DNA from 3 places in the Agrococcus sp. UYP33 genome. Region 1 is predicted to be linked to each of the others. Evidence: predicted binding sites of a transcription regulator. Region 1 holds the regulator's gene; each other region holds the start of a gene.
The links. The regulator HrcA, encoded in region 1, represses chaperone genes, less so after heat shock. The targets are predictions, from matches to a motif close to TTNGCACTCGNNNNNNNCGAGTGCNAA.
Positions count from the first base shown of each region.

Region 2: groES (co-chaperone GroES) is a predicted target of HrcA. The motif match lies at 1,264-1,290, and genes of this name have one in related genera.
Region 3: ACVWW9_RS04375 (Hsp20/alpha crystallin family protein) is a predicted target of HrcA. The motif match lies at 1,642-1,668, and genes of this name have one in related genera.

Region 1 is NZ_JBSSDR010000002.1:693,290-696,556, forward strand. Features, by position in the region: gene ACVWW9_RS13640 (DnaJ C-terminal domain-containing protein) at 1-776, opposite strand, end outside; gene hrcA (heat-inducible transcriptional repressor HrcA) at 777-1,790, opposite strand; gene ACVWW9_RS13650 (DUF4870 domain-containing protein) at 1,972-2,832, shown strand; gene hemW (radical SAM family heme chaperone HemW) at 2,842-3,267, opposite strand, start outside.
Region 2 is NZ_JBSSDR010000001.1:1,542,806-1,546,072, forward strand. Features, by position in the region: gene ACVWW9_RS07645 (THUMP-like domain-containing protein) at 35-1,201, opposite strand; gene groES (co-chaperone GroES) at 1,364-1,660, shown strand; gene rarD (EamA family transporter RarD) at 1,728-2,642, shown strand; gene ACVWW9_RS07660 (AI-2E family transporter) at 2,664-3,267, opposite strand, start outside.
Region 3 is NZ_JBSSDR010000001.1:896,352-899,618, forward strand. Features, by position in the region: gene ACVWW9_RS04360 (response regulator transcription factor) at 1-173, opposite strand, end outside; gene ACVWW9_RS04365 (uridine kinase family protein) at 262-870, shown strand; gene ACVWW9_RS04370 (dihydrofolate reductase family protein) at 875-1,582, opposite strand; gene ACVWW9_RS04375 (Hsp20/alpha crystallin family protein) at 1,767-2,258, shown strand; gene ACVWW9_RS04380 (hypothetical protein) at 2,363-2,977, opposite strand; gene ACVWW9_RS04385 (hypothetical protein) at 2,974-3,267, opposite strand, start outside.

The sequences.
Region 1 (3,267 bases):
ACCTCGAGGGTGCCGAGCAGGTCGTCGCCCGAACGGCTGAACACGTCGTGGTGGCGCACGTTCACCTCGAGGTAGAGCGTGCCTGCCGGTCCGCCGGCCTCGCCAACCTCGCCCTGGCCGGGCATCTGGATGCGCAGGCCGGTGTCGACGCCCGCGGGGATGTCGACCGGAATGCTGCGCTCGGCGCGCACGCGGCCGTGGCCGGCGCACGTCGGGCAGGGCTCGGGGATGACGCTGCCGTACCCCTGGCAGACGGCGCACGGCTGGCTCGTCACGACGTTGCCGAGCAGCGAGCGCACCTGCCGCTGCACGTGGCCCGAGCCGCCGCACATCGTGCAGCGCTCGGGGCTCGTGCCGGGCGCGGTGCACGCCCCGCCGCACGTCTCGCACAGCACGGCCGTCTGCACGCGCAGCTCGCGGTGCACGCCGAAGACGACGTCGGCGAGGTCGAGGTCGACGCGCAGCAGGCTGTCCTGCCCCGGCTGGCGCCTCGACCGCGGGCCCTGCGAGCGGCCACCGCCGCCGAAGAACTGCTCGAAGATGTCGCCGAACCCGAAGGCTCCGGCTCCCGCCGACGGCCCGCGGTCGTACTCGGCCCGCGACTGGGCGTCGCCGAGCACGTCGTACGCGTGCGTGACGGTCTTGAACCGCTCCGCCGCGTCGGCGCTCGGGTTCACGTCCGGGTGCAGCTCGCGAGCCAGTCGGCGGTACGCCTTCTTGATCTCGTCCTGGCCGGCGTCGCGCGCGACGCCGAGGGTCTCGTAGTGGTCAGTCACTCAGTCCTCGCTCAGCAGCCGCGTCAGGTAGCGCGCAACTGCGCGCACCGCGGCCATGTTCCCTGCGTAGTCCATCCGGGTCGGGCCCAGCACGCCCACATGCCCCTCGAGCCTCGAGTCGCTGTAGGTCGACGCCACGACGGCCGCCTCGCCGAGCGGGCCCGAGAGCTCGCGCCCGATGCGGGTCGCGACCTCGCCCTCCGCGCCCATCTCGTCGAAGAGGCGCAGCAGCGTGACCTGCTCCTCGATCGCGTCGAGCACCGGGGTCACCCGGCCGTGGAAGTCGCGCTCCTCGCGCACGAGGTGCGAGGCGCCCGCCATCACGATGCGGTCGCCACCGGCGGCCTGCAGCATCTCGGTCAGCGCGGTCGCGACCGCCGAGGTGGCAGCGTGCAGCGACGGCGGAGCGGATGCGGCTGCCGACGACAGCCGCTGGACGGCCTCGGCCGGCGGCAGCTCGGCGGTGGTCTCGGTGAAGGCGCGGCCGAGCGCGGTGGCCTGCTCGGGCTCGATGCGCTGCTGCGCGTCGAGCACTCGCTGCTCGACGCGGCCGGAGTCGAGGATGAGCACCGCGAGCAGCCGCGTCTCGGCGACCGCGACGAGCTCGACGCGGCGCACCCCCGCGGGGCGGCGCATCGGCACCTGGACGAGCGCGACCTGGTTCGTGAGGCTCGAGAGCAGTCGGGCGGTGCGCGCGAGCACGTCGTCGCGGTCGACGGCCTCGTCGAGGAAGCGCGTGATGGCCACGCGCTGCGCGGCCGTGAGCGGCTGCATGCGCTGCAGCCGATCGACGAACACCCGGTAGCCCTTGTCCGTGGGCACGCGTCCGGAGGACGTGTGCGGTGCGACGATGAGCTCCTCCTCCTCGAGGAGCGCCATGTCGTTGCGGATGGTGGCGGCGGAGACGCCGAACGCGTGGCGCTCGACGATCGACTTGGAGCCCACGGGCTCGCGCATGGCCACGTAGTCCTGCACGATCGCCCGCAGCACATCGAGGCCGCGATCCGAGACCATCCGCGCTCCTCTCGTCCGGTGGGGACGCATCCGCTGTGGACGCACCCCTTGGCACTCCCGTCGTCTGACTGCCAATCCTACCGCGAGCGGCGAAAAGTCTTGGATGCCATGCACAGCCGATCAGGCGCACAATGGGCCCGCGACGCCCCGCGCTCCGCGAGGCCGACACGAAAGGCATGCCATGACCGATCCCAACGCTCCCCGCGGGGAGCAGCCCGTTCCCCCGGAGCACCCGGAGGGCTTCGACGTCACCGACGAGCAGCACGCCGCCCCGAGCGCTCCTGCGGCGCCCGCGCCCGGCGTGGGCCAGCCCGCGCAGTCCTTCTCCTCCCCCGGCGACGTGCCCGGGCAGCCCGCGTTCGGCGGCGCCGCGCAGGCCGGCCAGGAGTGGCAGCAGGGCCAGCACTCGTCAGGCGGCGCATCGGCCGCGCCTCGCCCCGGCGAGCAGCCGTTCGGCGGCGCCGCCTCGAGCGCCCCGCAGTACGGCCAGGGCCAGTATGGACGGGGGCAGGACGGGCAAGGTCAGTACGGCCAGGCGCAGCCGGGTCAGCCTCCCTACGGCCAGCCGCAGTACGGCCAGCCGCAGTCGGGACAGCAGTACGGCGGGCCGCAGCAGTACGGCCAGCAGCCGCAGTACGGCGCCCCCGGGCAGCCGCAGTACGCGGCGGCCGCGCCCATGTCGCCCGTCGACGAGAAGAACGCCGGCATGTGGGGTCACCTCTCCGGCCTCTCGACGATCGTCACCGGCGGCTACGGCGGCTGGGTCGGGCCGCTCATCGTCTACATGATCTACAAGGACCGCAGCGCGTTCGCGAGGCAGGAGTCGAAGGAGGCGCTGAACTTCGGCATCCTCATGACGATCGTCACCGTCGGACTGCTCGTCGTCGGCACCATCCTGAGCTTCGTCGGGATCGGCTTCATCCTGCTCATCCTCTGGTGGGTGCCGGGCCTGCTCCAGGTGATCTTCTCGATCGTCGGTGCCATGCGCGTGAACAGCGGCGGCTCGTACCGCTACCCGTTCAACTGGCGGCTCGTGAAGTAGGCCGCAGCCTCAGGGCAGCAGCCGCCGCACCACCGCGTCGGCCAGGAGCCGCCCTCGCAGCGTCGGGACCACCCGGCCGGCGAGGGCGGCTCCTCCGTCGATGAGCTCGTCGGCGATGAGGCCGGCGACCTCGCGGCGCCCCTCTGGCTCGAGCAGCGTGATCGGCAGCCCGTCGACGATGCGCGACTCGAGCAGCACGCGCTCGACGCGACGCGTCTCGTCGTCGAGCACCTCCCGCGCGAGCGCGGGCGAGGCGCCGGCGAGCAGCCGGTCGCGGTAGGCGGCCGGATGCTTCACGTTCCACCAGCGCACGCCGCCGACGTGGCTGTGCGCGCCGGGCCCGAAGCCCCACCAGTCCTGGCCCCGCCAGTAGGCGAGGTTGTGCCGGGCGACGCGGTCGCCGCGCGCCCAGTTCGACACCTCGTACCAGGCGAA
Region 2 (3,267 bases), on a different contig from region 1:
TGTCGCGCTCAGGGGGTGACGGGTGTCATGGGCGTCATGGGCGATCGGCCAGGATCGCCCGGTGCCGCCCGCCCACGCGCGTCGCGATGAGCGTCGCGCGGCCGTCGCCCTTGAGCTTGAGCCGCTTGCGCAGCGCGGCCGGGTCGACGTCGGCGCCCCGCTTCTTGATCTCGAGCTCGCCGATGCCGAGCTCGCGCAGCCGCTGCGCGATGCGCCGCTCGTCGAGGGAGAGCGTCTCGCGCACGCGGAACGCCTGCGCGAGCGGCGTCTCGACGTGGCGGTCGGCCGAGAGGTAGGCGATGCCGTCGCTCACCCCGGTGGCGCCGAGGCGGTCGGCGAGCGCGCCGATCAGCTCCGCGCGGATCACCGCGCCGGCGGGCTCGTAGAGCCACTCGCCGAGCTCGCCCGGCTCCGGATGGCTCGCCTCGCCGGTCAGCTCCTCCGCGCCGTCGTCGCTCAGCACGAGCGCGCTGCGGGCGACGCCGGGGCGCGCGAGCGCCCCGGTCCACACGACCGCCTCGACCGTCTCCAGGCCGTCCGTGACCCACTGGTGCTCGGCATCCGCCGGCAGCAGGGCGCGATCGATGCCGGGCGCGAGCTTGACGCCGGTCGGCTGCGCTCCGGCGCGGGCGAAGACGGCGTCGAGGGCCGGCGACCAGTCCGCGGGGTCGTTGAGCCGGCGTGCGCCGTCGCGACGGGCGGGGTCGAACCACAGCGCCTCGGCGTCGACCGGCGTCTCGAGCGCGTCGCCGTGGAGCACGGTCGCGTGCCACGCGGCGAGGTTGAACGCGGCGATCGCGGCGGTCGCCTCGTCGCGCTCGACGGCGGTGACCTCCAGGCCGAGCGTCGCGAACGCGAGCGCGTCCGCCCCGATCCCGCAGCCGAGGTCGGCGACCGAGACGATGCCCGCCCGGCGCATCCTGCCGGCGTGGTGCGCGGCGACGCGGAGGCGGGTCGCCTGCTCGAGCCCGGCCTCCGTGAAGAGCATCCCGGCGGCGAACTCGCCGAACTTCGCCCGCGCCCGGCGACGCAGCCGCGCCTGCGACAGCACCGCGGCGACGAGCGCCGGCGCGTGGCCGTCGGCGCGCAGCCGCGACACCTCGCGGACGACGTCCGAGCGGTCGTCGAGCTGCGCCTCCGCGCGCTCGAGCAGCGCGAGCCCGTCCTTCGACAGCAGCAGTCGCAGCTCCTCGGCGTCCATCGCTCCATCCAAGCACCGGCGCGGCGCCGCGCCGCCCGCGAGGGCGTCCGGCGGCGGGATCGCTGGCACTCATGTTGACCGAGTGCCAGCCGACCGCCTAGGCTTGCTCTGGCGTCCGGCCCGTCCGGACGCGCCCCAGAGTCTGACAAGAAAGAGGCAACCGTGTCGGTTTCCATCAAGCCGCTCGAGGACCGCATCGTCATCAAGCAGGTCGAGGCAGAGACGACGACCGCGAGCGGTCTCGTCATCCCTGACACCGCCAAGGAGAAGCCCCAGGAGGGCGAGGTCGTGGCAGTGGGCCCCGGTCGCATCGACGACAACGGCAACCGCGTTCCGATCGACGTCGCCGTCGGCGACAAGGTGCTGTACTCCAAGTACGGCGGCACCGAGGTGAAGTTCGGCGCCGACGAGTACCTCGTGCTCTCGGCTCGCGACGTGCTCGCCATCGTCGAGCGCTGACCCAGCGACGATCCCGTCGGCGGCGCCCCCTCGTGGGGGCGCCGCCTTCGCCGTTCCAGGAGGAGCGATGAGCGAGCCGCGCACGACCACCGGGCTCTGGTACGCGATCTTCGCGTACACGTTCTGGGGCGTCGTCCCGATCTACCTGCAGCTGACCCGCGGCATCGACGGCTTCGAGCTCATCGGCTGGCGCGTGATCGCGTCGGTCGTGGTGGCCTTCGCGCTCGTCGCGGCGACGCGCGGCTGGGGCCGCCTCGCCGCCGTGCTGCGCAGCCGCCGCGACACCGGGTCGCTCGTGCTCGCCGGCTTCGCGGTGCTCGTCAACTGGACCGCCTTCTTCCTCGGCGTGCTCTCCGACCGCGTGCTCGAGACGAGCCTCGGCTACTTCCTCAACCCGCTCGTGAGCGTCGTGCTGGCCGTGCTCTTCCTCGGGGAGCGGCTGCGACCGGTGCAGTGGGTCGCCGTCGGCCTCGGGGCGCTCGGCGTGCTCGTGATGGTGATCGGCTACGGCGAGGTGCCGTGGATCGGGCTCACCGTCGCGGTGTCGTTCGGCATCTACGGCCTCATCAAGAAGCGCGTCGGCGGCTCGGTGGATGCGCTCTCGGGCTTCACGATCGAGACGGTCGCGGCGCTCCCCGCGTCGCTCGTCATGATGGGCGTCGCCATTGCCGCGCACGGGCTGACGGTCGGCGCCAACGGTGCCGCCGGCATCTGGGGCACCGCCCTGCTCGGCCTCGTCACGGCCATCCCGCTGCTCGCCTTCGCGTCGGCCGCCCGTCGCATCTCCCTGACGGCCCTGGCGTTCACGCAGTACCTCGCGCCGATCATCTCGTTCCTGTTCGGCGCGTTCGTGATGCTCGAGCCGATGCCGCTCGAGCGCTGGATCGGCTTCGCGCTCGTCTGGGCGTCGCTCGTGCTGGTGTCGGCGGACCTGCTCGGCCGGCACATCCGGGGGCACCGCGCGAGGCCGCGCGCAGCCTGACGCGAGAGGGCGCCGCTCGGGCTAGGCGACCTCCGGCCGCTTCTGGCGGAACATGCGCGCCGGCCGATCGTCGCCGTCCCAGACCTGCACGATGCCCCACGCGACGGCCGCGATCGGCACCGACAGCACGGCGCCGACGATGCCGCCGAGCACGGTGCCGATCGTGAGCGCGATGAGGATCACGAGCGCGTGCAGCCGCAGCGACCTGCCCATGACGACGGGCTGCAGGAAGTTGCCCTCGAGCTGGTTGACGACGACGACCGCGCCGAGCACGACGAGCGCGACGACCGGGCCGTTGGCGACGAGCGCGACGAGCGTGGCGAGCGCGCCCGCGATGGTCGCGCCCACGAGCGGCACGAAGGCGAGCAGGAAGACGAGCACCGCGAGCGGCAGCGCGAGCGGCACCTGCGCGATGGCGAGCACGACGCCGATCCCGATGGCGTCCACGGCCGCGACGACCGCGGTGCCGCGCACGTAGCCGCCGAGCGTCTCGACCGTCTTGGCGCCGATGCGCTTGCCGCGCGCGTACCGCTCGCCCTCGAAGGGGCGCAGCAGGAACTCCCAGATGCGCGGACCGTCCTTGAGGAAGAAGAAGAGCACGACCACCATGAGCGCGAAGCCGGTG
Region 3 (3,267 bases), on a different contig from region 1:
CTCATCCCGGGCATCATCACGTCGAGCAGCACGACGTCGTAGGCGAACTCCCGCACGCGCCAGAGGCCGTCGACGCCGTCGTGGGCGACGTCGACCGTCATGCCCTCGGCCCGGAGCCCTCGCTGGATGCCGTCGGCGAGCCGCACCTCGTCGTCGACCAGGAGCACCCGCATGCGTCGAGCATGCCGCCTGGCGACTGACGCGGCGCTGAACGACGCCGGTCGACGCGGGCGAGTCGGCGGATCTGGGATGATGGAGCCCATGCCTGCCGTCGCCGAGCCCCTCGCGCGCGTCGTGCTCATCGGCGGGGCGTCCGGCTCGGGCAAGTCGCGCATCGCCGAGCGCTCCGGGCTGCCGGTGCTGCGGCTCGACGACTTCTACCGCGAGGGCGACGACCCCGCGCTGCCGCGGCTCGAGACCGGCGAGGTCGACTGGGACCACCCCGGCTCGTGGCACCTCGATCGGGCGGCGGACGCCCTCGAGCAGCTCGCGCGCACCGGTCGCACGAGCGCCCCGGTCTACGACATCTCGCGCAGCGCGACCGTCGGCAGCCGCGACGTCACGCTCGACGGCGCCTCGCTGTTCGTCGCCGAGGGCGTCTTCGTCGGCGAGGTCGTGGCCGAGGCGCGCCGCCGCGGCATCCTCGCCGACGCGCTCTGCGTGCATCGCTCCCGCTGGGTGACGATGGGGCTGCGCTTCGCCCGCGACCTCCGCGAGCGCCGCAAGAGCCCCGCGTTCCTCGTGCGCCGCGGCATGCTGCTCGCGCGCCGCGAGCCGGTGATCGTCGCCCGCCTGACCGACGCGGGGTGCCGTCCCGTTCGGGTCCGCGCGGCGAGGCGGATGCTCGCGCGGAGCGCCGGGCGCGCCTGACCCCTCAGCCCTCGACCTGGACCTCCTTGCCGTCGACGATGGCGTAGGTCGCGGTGCGGAACGGCGCCGGGGTGAGCGTCATCGCCACCGCGCCGCTGTCGGCGATGCGCACATCCGTGACGTCGAAGCCCGACGGCTGCGCCACGTCGTCGAAGAGCCGCTTGCCGGGGCCGACGATGGTCGGGAAGACGATGAGCCGCAGCTCGTCGAGGAGGCCCTCGGCGATGAGCGTCTGCAGCAGCTGCCACGAGCCGTGCACCTGCAGCTCGCCGTCCCCGCCCTCCTTGAGCGCGCGGATGCGCTCGACGACGTCGTCGCCGATGACCGACTCCGTGCCGCCCCACGTCGCGTCCTCGGGCCGGAGCGTCGTCGAGACGACGTGCTTCGGCGCGGTGTTGAGGCGCTGCGCGACGGGGTCGTCGGGGTCGGTGACCTGCGGCCAGTAGTCAGCCATCATCCCGTAGGTGACGCGGCCGAAGAGCAGCGCGTCGGTCGTCGCGAACCACCCGGTGACGACCTCGCCGACGGTCTCGTCGAACGCCGGGGCCACCCATCCGCCGTAGCGGAAGCCGCCGGAGGTGTCCTCCTCCGCGCCGCCCGGACCCTGCATCACGCCGTCCAGCGTCATGAACTCGTGCGCGATCAGTCGCATCTGCGCTCCCTCGGCGTCGGTCGCGACGGCATCGGCGCCGTCCGCGATCCCATCGAGCATGCGGGGCGCCCGGACCCTTCGCAAGGGGTCAGATGCCGCCGAGAGGTCGCTGAGAACGGCTGGCACTCTCCTACCGAGAGTGCTAATCTGGCGTCGCTCCGCGGGGCATGCCCCGAGGGGCTGCCACAGACACCGGGGACCGTCGCATGGGGGCGACGGCCCGACGTTGAGGAGGTGGTTGTCAATGGCACTGACCTTCGACCCGTTCCGCGAGATGGACCGGATGGCCGCCCGCCTGCTGACGAGCGGAGGCACCGAGCGCTCGTCGAGCTGGATGCCGATGGACCTCTACCGCGCGGGTGATCACTACATCGTGAACGTCGACCTGCCGGGCGTCGACCCCGGCTCGATCGACCTCGACGTGGACGCGAACACGCTGACGATCCAGGCCGAGCGCACGATCGGCGCGGCGGATGGCGCGCAGTGGCTCGCGCAGGAGCGGCCGGCCGGTCGCTACATGCGCCAGCTGGGCCTCGGCAACGACGTCGACCTCGAGCGCATCGAGGCGACGTACGAGCACGGCGTGCTCATGCTGACGATCCCGGTCGCCGAGCGCGCGAAGCCGCGCAAGATCTCGGTCGAGCAGCGCGACCGCCGGTCGGAGCTGAGCACCGGCGGCTCGGGCGAGACCGCTGACGCGACCCCGTCGTCGGAGTCGGCGAGCACCGGCGCCTGACCTCACGCAGCGGTGCCCCCGTCCTCGCGGCGGGGGCGCCGCTGCGTGAGCGGGGGTGACCGGGACCCCCGGCGGATCCGGCGCCCAGCGACGCCACGACCGCACTATCCGCTCGTGACGCCCCCGACAGCCGGATGCTCCGGGCCGGCCGCGCGCCGCGCCTCACGTCGGGCGATCGCGAGCCACGTGCGAGGCCCGGCGAGCCATCCGATGAGCGTCGAGACGACGATCGAGCCGACGACGTAGATGGCGGCGACGATCCAGAAGCCCACCACCCCGGTCAGCAGCACGAGCAGGCCGAGCAGCCAGCTCGAGAGCGTCGAGAGCACCGCCTGCAGGCCCGTGCCGAGCGCGGCGCCGCGGAAGGTGACGGCCGCGGCCGCGGGCACGCCGGCCCGGTGCATCCGCCGCGTGCTGAGCCAGCACCCGAGCGCCATCGCCCCGACCGCGAGCAGCACGAGCCCGAGCACGACGGGCGCGAGCGGCGTGCCGTCGAGCTGCTCGACCCACGCGACCACCGAGCGCCCCCACGCGACGTCGTCGAAGAGGTCGACGACGACCGAGCGCACGAGCAGCAGCACGATCGCCGCGACGAGCAGCCCCCACACGAGGCTCGCGCCCGCCGCGACGAGCGCCAGGCCGATGCTGCCGGCGGCCCGGACCGCCGCGCGCTGCCCGGCGTCGAGCGGGTCGGGCGCGGTCGCCCGCACGCGGCTCACCGCGTGCTCGGCTCGCCGCGCAGCTCGACGCGCGCCAGCTCGGCCTCGTCGCGAGCGCGCGCCGCGGCCTCCTCCGCCTCGGCGAGCACGGCGAAGTCGACCCGCGGCCGGGCGGTCGACAGGAAGAGCCAGCCGTACAGCAGTCCGACGCCGCCCGTCAGCACGATCGCGATGCCGAGCAGCGCGAACAGGGTCGTCCACATCGTGCCGATCGTGAGCGAGGCGGAGCTCGCGCCGAGGATGAAGAACAGCCCGCCCATGAGCGCCATCGGCCACACCATCACGCCGAT